DNA from 2 places in the Rhizobium zaerense genome. Region 2 is predicted to be linked to the other one. Evidence: predicted binding sites of a transcription regulator. Region 2 holds the regulator's gene; the other holds the start of a gene.
What was found. Region 2 encodes HrcA, which represses chaperone genes, less so after heat shock. Its sites were predicted from a motif close to GTTAGCACTCNCNNNNNGNGAGTGCTAAC; they were not measured.
Positions count from the first base shown of each region.

Region 1: the regulator HrcA is predicted to act here: its motif matches at 1,491-1,519, upstream of ACS4RR_RS28190 (co-chaperone GroES).

Region 1 covers NZ_JBPWQY020000004.1:43,988-48,195, forward strand. Annotated here, with positions in the region: gene ACS4RR_RS28170 (HD domain-containing protein) at 1-205, opposite strand, end outside; gene ACS4RR_RS28175 (DUF2934 domain-containing protein) at 211-537, opposite strand; gene ACS4RR_RS28180 (hypothetical protein) at 584-940, opposite strand; gene ACS4RR_RS28185 (hypothetical protein) at 1,050-1,340, opposite strand; gene ACS4RR_RS28190 (co-chaperone GroES) at 1,665-1,979, shown strand; gene groL (chaperonin GroEL) at 2,124-3,755, shown strand; gene ACS4RR_RS28200 (hypothetical protein) at 3,810-4,046, shown strand; gene ACS4RR_RS28205 (DUF6522 family protein) at 4,103-4,208, opposite strand, start outside.
Region 2 covers NZ_CM132690.1:123,750-127,957, forward strand. Annotated here, with positions in the region: gene ACS4RR_RS00635 (nucleoside hydrolase) at 1-600, shown strand, start outside; gene grpE (nucleotide exchange factor GrpE) at 643-1,275, opposite strand; gene hrcA (heat-inducible transcriptional repressor HrcA) at 1,387-2,475, opposite strand; gene rph (ribonuclease PH) at 2,604-3,323, shown strand; gene ACS4RR_RS00655 (VOC family protein) at 3,320-3,745, shown strand; gene rdgB (RdgB/HAM1 family non-canonical purine NTP pyrophosphatase) at 3,746-4,208, shown strand, end outside.

The DNA.
Region 1 (4,208 bases), on a different replicon from region 2:
GAAAGCCTTCCTCCCTCAGCCTGTCGAGCGTCCAGCCGTTTCCCTTCTCGACGACGTCATGAAGGTAGGCAACCGTTCGTGGCTCGTCGCCGGAAACGAGAAGGGCTACCCGCTGGCAGTGCTCGAAGAACGGCTGGCCGGTCTTGTCTGACTGACCTTCATGGGCCGTAAGTGCGATCTGGATGGCATGGTCGAGATGCTGCATGACGATCACGGCCCTTCGGTCTTCCTGATCTTCCGCGTGGAAGGTCTTTCGCCCGTCGTCATCTCGATGTCAGGCACCGGAGCCTTGGCGGCCTCAACAGGCCTCGTTCTTGGCCGATCGAAATCGGCGCTTTCACCGGCGCCCTGAAGCAGGGCCGCATCATCCCTGTCGTCTTCATCGAGCAGGTCCTGCAGCGTCTCGTGCTCATCCTCACCGGCCAGTTCGTCGCAGGCTTGCAGCCAATGGCGCTTGTCGGCGCCCTCCGGGCGGCCCTCGGCCTCCCAGATTTCGTAGGCGCGCTGGCGAATCTGCTCGTGCTTGTCTATAGCCATGGCCTTCTCCAAGCGCATTGGGATGAGCCGTCCGAAGAGCGACTCTTCAAGGCGTGTTGATGGTTGGAAGGAAATCCTCCACCTGTTTGCGTTGATCCTTTGGAAGCGTTTCCACCTGTTCCTTCCAGAACCGTTCCGCCTCCGGCGGATCCTCATCCCATTGGCGAACGTCGGTGATATTGTGGTCGATCATGGATCGGCGGTGGCCACCGAGGCTAAGATAGTCCATTGCAAGCTTCAGGCTTGGGGTTACGGTGCCGCTATCGCGATCTGATGCCGACCTCGCGTTGCGCAGGGCGTTTGCCAATGCCCTTTGGCGATCGATCTCGGCCCGTTCGGTATCGGCGGACCGGGCATCGTCCGTGCCGCTCTCTGGCGGCACGTTGGATCTAGAAGTCGTCATGGATCACCTTTCGATGTTGTGATCCAATAACCTCTGCAAACGAGGAGAGTTCCGCGCGCGTGTAGAGAATGATTTGGGCGGGTGGCGGGCCGCATCGCCCGGGGCGCGATCAATGCACGGCCATGCTCACCATCCGATAGGGGTGCACGGCTTCGAATTGTGAGATCATCGCCGTTGCCTGCTGCAATACCAGCTCGGCATTTTCCGGATCGTCACGGGCGAGTTCGTCGGCGTTGACGCGGATCGCTTCGGCCATGTTGTTGGAAAGTGCCGCAAAATGCATATTGCCTTCGACAAGGGCCTCACGCGCCGTGTCCTCCAGCGTACGAGCGATATCGACGAAGATTTCCTCGCGTTCCTCGATACTGAGGTCTTTGATCAGTTTGGTGTTCTCTTCCATGTCACTCACTCCTAAAGACGTGGGACGGTGGCCGAGCTCATCAAGCCTCGGCCACCACAGAACTAGGAATGGCGAAATCCGGATTCAAGCCTCAATGCCATTCGCCTTTTTATTCGAACGCAGGAGCGGATTGTCTGTTCCCTGTCGGGCGTTAGCAGTCTCCGGCGGAGAGTGCTAATTTTTCTTTCGTCGCCTCTTGAAATTGCTGAACCCTCGAACCAGATCATTCGCGCAAGGCGCGCGCGCGAACCTGCACCCGCCCGGATCGGTTATCCGGTCCGGCCGCGGGAACAACGTCATCATTGTTTGTCGATGGAGGAAGATATGTCGTTCCGACCGCTTCATGACCGCATTCTCGTCCGCCGGGTCGATTCACAAGAAAAGACAAAGGGCGGCATCATCATTCCAGACACCGCCAAGGAGAAGCCGCAGGAAGGCGAGGTCATCGCCGTCGGCCCCGGCGCGCGCAACGAAGCCGGCCAGATCCAGTCGCTTGACGTTAAGGTCGGCGATCGCATCCTGTTCGGCAAATGGTCCGGCACCGAGATCAAAATCAATGGCGAAGACCTGCTGATCATGAAGGAAAGCGACGTGATGGGCATCATCGAGGCCCAAGGCGAAAAGAAGCAGGCCGCCTGAGGTCCCTGCTGACATCGGTCGATGCTGGAGCGCTTCAGCTTTTCATGGAAACGCAGAACCGTTCCAAGCTTTTATTTTACGCAATTCCGAGCGAAAACGCACTTTTCCTGGAATTGCTCTGGCTGGCTATGAAGGAGTGAGGACATGGCTGCTAAAGAAATCAAATTCAGCACCGAAGCCCGCGAGAAGATGCTGCGTGGCGTCGACATCCTGGCCAACGCCGTGAAGGCGACCCTCGGCCCGAAGGGCCGCAACGTCGTGATCGACAGGTCGTTCGGCGCGCCGCGCATCACAAAGGACGGCGTTTCGGTCGCCAAGGAAATCGAACTCGAAGACAAGTTCGAAAACATGGGCGCCCAGATGGTCCGCGAAGTTGCTTCGAAGACCAGCGACATCGCCGGCGACGGCACCACGACCGCAACGGTGCTGGCCCAGGCAATCGTCAAGGAAGGCGCCAAGGCCGTTACGTCGGGCATGAACCCGATGGACCTGAAGCGCGGCATCGATCTAGCGGTCACCGCCATCGTCGCGGAACTGAAGGCCAACGCCCGCAAGATCTCCAACAATTCCGAAATCGCCCAGGTCGGCACAATCTCCGCCAATGGCGATGCCGAAATCGGCCGCTTTTTGGCCGATGCCATGGAAAGGGTCGGCAATGATGGCGTCATCACCGTCGAAGAAGCCAAGACCGCCGAAACCGAACTCGAGGTCGTCGAAGGCATGCAGTTCGACCGCGGCTACCTCAGCCCCTATTTCGTGACAAATGCGGACAAGATGCGGGTCGAGTTCGAAGACCCCTATATTCTCATCCACGAGAAGAAGCTGTCGAACCTGCAGTCGATGCTGCCGGTTCTCGAGGCCGTCGTCCAATCCAGCAAGCCGCTGCTGATCATCGCTGAAGACGTCGAAGGCGAAGCGCTTGCTACCCTCGTCGTCAACAAGCTGCGCGGCGGCCTCAAGATCGCTGCCGTCAAGGCACCTGGCTTCGGCGACCGCCGCAAGGCCATGCTCGAAGACATCGCCATCCTGACCGCCGGCACCGTCATCTCCGAAGATCTCGGCATCAAGCTCGAATCCGTCACGCTCGACATGCTCGGCCGTGCCAAGAAGGTTTCGATCGAGAAGGAAAACACCACAATCGTCGATGGGGCAGGCGCCAAGACCGACATCGAAGGCCGTGTTGCCCAGATCAAGGCCCAGATCGAGGAAACCACCTCCGACTACGACCGCGAGAAGCTGCAAGAACGCCTTGCCAAGCTCGCCGGCGGCGTTGCCGTTATCCGCGTCGGCGGCTCGACCGAAGTCGAGGTGAAGGAGAAAAAGGATCGCGTCGACGACGCGCTTCATGCAACCCGTGCCGCCGTCGAAGAGGGCATTTTGCCCGGTGGCGGCGTAGCGTTGTTGCGCGCCGTCAAGGCGCTCGATAATCTCAATACGGCCAACCAGGACCAGCGCGTTGGTGTGGAGATCGTCCGCCGCGCGGTCGAGGCGCCGGCTCGCCAGATCGCCGAAAACGCCGGTGCAGAAGGCTCGATCGTGGTCGGCAAGCTGCGGGAGAAAAGCGAGTTCTCCTATGGCTGGAACGCTCAGACCGGCGAATATGGCGACCTCTATGCCCAGGGCGTCATCGATCCGGCGAAAGTGGTGCGCACCGCGCTGCAGGATGCGTCCTCCATCGCCGGTCTGCTCGTCACGACGGAGGCCATGATCGCCGAGAAACCCAAGAAGGACGCGCCGCCGCCTATGCCTCCAGGCGCCGCCGGCATGGATTTCTAAAAAGGCTGCCGGCCCGCCCGCACCCCCAGGCGGGCCATGTCTAAGGGAATAGAGATGGTTCAAACGATCAAAAGCCGATCGCAGGTACCGCTGGACTCCCGCGATCTCGACATCTGCCAGCAGGTCTTCGACAAGCTCAGATCCGAATACCAGGTGGCAAAGGACAGCGACGAAGCCGAACGAATGGCGAGTATCGTCATCGAACTCTACCGCCAGGGTGTGCGCGACCCCAATCACCTGCGGTCGATGGTCGAGGCGGCCCGCGGCCTCTTCGAAACGAGCGATCGGTAGGAAATGCCGTGCCTGCAGGTCACAAGCACCGCGCGATATCACACATAACGATGATGTCAGCGTGGATGCCATCCGGAGGATTTACCCCGAAGAACGGTCATCTGCTCCTGCTGCACTTCATTTTCATCGTTCAAAACGGCTTGCCAAAGCCTGTTGCCGAGC
Region 2 (4,208 bases):
CGCCGCGAGCCGGAAGGCACGGTGACGCTGTGCACGCTCGGGCCGCTCACCAATATCGGCATGGCCTTTCAGAAGGCACCCGACATCGTCCCCCGCATCCGCGAACTGGTGATGATGGGCGGGGGCTTCTTCGAGGGCGGCAACATCACGCCGGCGGCCGAATTCAACATCTATGTCGATCCGGAGGCGGCCGATATCGTCTTCCGCTCAGGCGTTCCGATCGTGATGATGCCGCTTGATGTGACGCATCAATTGCTGACCCGCAAGGACCGGGTGAAACGCATGGCCGAGATCGGCACGGCGCCGGCAAAGGCCATGGTCGAGATGCTGGAATTCTTCGAACGCTTCGACATCGAGAAATACGGTTCCGACGGCGGGCCGCTGCACGACCCGACCGTTGTCGCCTACCTGCTGGAGCCGGAACTTTTCCAGGGCCGCGACTGCAATGTCGAGATCGAGGTCCAGTCCGAACTCACCGTCGGCATGACGGTCGTCGACTGGTGGCATGTGACCGAGCGCAAGCGCAACGCCAAGGTCATGCGCCATGTCGATGCGGATGGCTTTTTCGATCTGCTGATCGAACGCTTCGCCCGCATCTAACGCTTCGGCTTTTCCTTCTGCACGAGGCAGAAGGAAGGGATATCAGGCGTCTTTCTCGTCGAAGACGGAGTTGGTTTCGGCTTCGGTCGGCTTCGGGCCGCCCTTGGCGACGCCGACCATGGCCGGGCGCAGCACGCGCTCGCCGATGGAGAAGCCTGCCTGCACGACCTGCACGACCGTATTGTTCGGCACGTCGGGGTTCGGCACCTCGAACATTGCCTGATGGAAATTCGGATCGAACTTCTGGCCAACCGGCTCAAGCTTGCGAACGCCGTGGCGCTCGAGAGCCGACAGCATGGCGCGCTCGGTCATCTCGACACCCTCGATCAGCGTGCTCAGGCCGGCATCGGCGGCAGCCTTGGTCTCCGGAGGGATGGCATCGAGCGCGCGGCGCAGATTGTCCGAGACGGCGAGCATGTCACGAGCAAAGCCGGCGACGGAATAGGACTTGGCATCCTTTACCTCGCGCTCGGTGCGCCGGCGCAGATTGTCCATCTCGGCAGCAAGGCGCAAATAGCGGTCGCGCAGCTCGCCGTTTTCGGCTTTCAGAAGCTCGATTGGGTCCGGCTGGGCGGGCTCTTGCTGCGCAGTTTCGTTCTCGACGTAGGCGGCAGCGTCGGCTGCGGCATCGGCCGCAGTTGCGTCAGGTCCGTTTTTCGTCGTGTCATCGGTCATGACGGTCTCCGGTTGGTGTCTTCAGATGCGCCCGATATCGAGGTTTGACCGAAAAAAATCAAGTCTGCGTGACAAAGAAGCGAAAATTCCGCGTGCTTGGCGGTTGCTGCGTCAAAGCTGATTGCGCGAAAGGCGGGAAACGAGCTGGGCTGTATAGTCCACCATCGGCACGATGCGGGAATAATTGAGCCGCGTCGGGCCGATGACGCCGACGGCACCAACGATGCGATCGTCGTCGTCACGATAGGGCGCGACGATGAGCGATGAGCCGGACAGCGAGAAGAGCTTGTTTTCCGAACCGATGAAAATGCGCACACCCGGGCCGCTTTCGGCGAGATTGAGGATCTCGATCAGGCTGTCCTTCTTCTCGAGATCATCAAACAGCAGCCGCAGCCGGTCGAGATCGTCGGCGCCGGCGAGGCCTTCGAGCAGGTTGGCGCGGCCGCGGATGATCAGCTGCGTCGGCTTCCCCTCATCCGGGCTCCCAGCCCAGACAGCAATGCCGCGCTCGACCAGATCGCGCGACAGGGCATCGAGCTCGTGACGGACGTCGTCCTTCAGGCGGCTCAATTGTTTGCGGAGCTCCGGCAGGGTCTGGCCGGACATATGGGCATTGAGAAAATTCGCCGCCTCCGTCAGCTGCGAGGACGTGACGCCCGCCGGCAGCTCGATAATGCGGTTTTCCACCTGATCATGATCGCCGACGAGCACGGCCAGCGCCTTTGTCGGTTCGAGCCGGATGAACTCGACATGTTTCAGCACCGGATCGCTTTTCGAGGTGATGACGAGGCCCGCGCCGCGCGAAATGCCCGACAACATGCGGCTTGCCTCGTTCATCATCGATTCAACGGGATTGCCGCCGCTTTCGGCCCGCAGCTGACGGTCGATGTTGGCGCGCTCCTCGGCGGAGAGGTCGCCGACCTGCATGAAGGCATCGACGAAGAAGCGCAGGCCGATCTGGGTCGGCAGCCGGCCGGCGCTGACATGCGGCGAATAGATCAGGCCGAGCTCTTCGAGATCGCTCATGACGTTGCGCACCGAGGCCGGCGACAGCGACATCGGCAGGATACGGGACAGGTTGCGCGAACCGAGCGGCTCGCCGCTTTCCAGGTAACCTTCGACGATGCGACGAAAAATTTCCCTGGAGCGCTCGTCCAGCGCAGCTACGGCATCCGAAACCGACGTCGACCTGATGCCCATGAAGCTTTCAAACCCATGCTGATGATACTTCCCGAAAAGTAAGTCAAACTCACACCCGTGGCAAAAGGGAATTTGCAAATGAGCGCCGCCAATCGTAGAAGCGGTCAAATAAACCCCAGGAGATAAGAATGCGGCCTTCAGGCAGAAAAATCGACCAGATGCGCAAGGTCTCGTTCGAGCGCAATTTTTCCAAGCATGCGGAAGGCTCCTGCCTGGTGAAATTCGGCGATACGCATGTACTCTGCACGGCGAGCCTCGAAGAAAAGACGCCGCCATGGCTGCGCAATTCCGGCAAGGGGTGGGTCACGGCCGAATACGGCATGCTGCCGCGGGCGACCGGCGAACGCATGAAGCGCGAAGCCGCCGCCGGCAAGCAGGGCGGTCGCACCCAGGAAATCCAGCGGCTGATCGGCCGGTCGCTGCGCGCCGTCGTCGACCTGCAGGCGCTCGGCGAACGGCAGATCACGCTCGATTGCGATGTCATCCAGGCCGATGGCGGCACACGGACAGCCTCGATCACCGGCGGCTGGATCGCGCTTTACGACTGCCTGAAATGGATGGAAAGCCGCAACATGATCAAGGTCGACCGGGTCCTGAAGGATCATGTCGCCGCCATTTCCTGCGGTATCTTTGCCAGCCAGCCGGTGATCGATCTCGATTACCTGGAAGACTCCTCGGCAGAGACCGATGCGAACTTCGTCATGACGGGCACCGGCGGGATCGTCGAGATCCAGGGCACCGCCGAAGGCACGCCGTTCAGTGAGGGCGAATTCACCTCGCTGATGCAGTTGGCCAGAAACGGCATCGGCGAACTCGTGGCACTGCAGAAGCAAGCCGTCGAAGGATGAACCCCATGCTGGAAGGCATGTTGGAAACGGCGCTCTATGCGCGGGATCTCGATAAGGCCGAGACGTTCTACGAAGACGTTCTCGGGCTTGAAAAGATCGCCCGCGCCGCCAACCGGCATGTCTTCTTCCGCTGTGGGCCCGGCGTTCTCCTGATCTTCAATCCCGAGGAAACGGTGAAGCCGCCGGCGCCCGAAGCACTGCAGGTGCCGCCGCACGGCACGAACGGCCAAGGCCACGCCTGTTTCCGGGTGTCCGGCCGCAATATCGATGCCATGGCTGAACGGCTGTCGGCGGCGAGCGTTGCGATCGAATCCGAGGTGCGCTGGCCGAACGGCGGCCGCTCGATCTATTTCCGCGATCCGGCCGGCAACAGCCTGGAATGCGCGGAGGCTAAAATCTGGGGCATCGAACAGGAAATCTGAATGCGCAAGCTTGAAACGAAGACCATCGTCGTCGCCAGCCACAATGCCGGCAAGATCCGCGAGATCCAGGAATTGATCGGGCCGCTCGGCTTCACCGCCAAATCGGCCGCCGAGCTGAACTTCGTCGAACCGGATGAGACGGGCACGAGCTTCGAGGAGAATGCGACGATCAAGGCGGTCGCATCGGCCAATGCATCAGGCATGCCGGCGCTTTCGGACGATTCCGGGCTGGTGGTCGACGCGCTTCGCGGCGATCCTGGTGTCTACACCGCCAATTGGGCGGAGACATCCAACGGCACGCGCGATTTCGACATGGCGATGGCAAAGGTGGAAAAGGCGCTGCAGGATGCGGGCGCGACAGAGCCGGAACAGCGCAGGGCGCGTTTCATCAGCGTGCTCTGCCTTGCCTGGCCGGATGGGCATACGGAGCTGTTCCGCGGCGAGGTGGAAGGCAGCGTCGTCT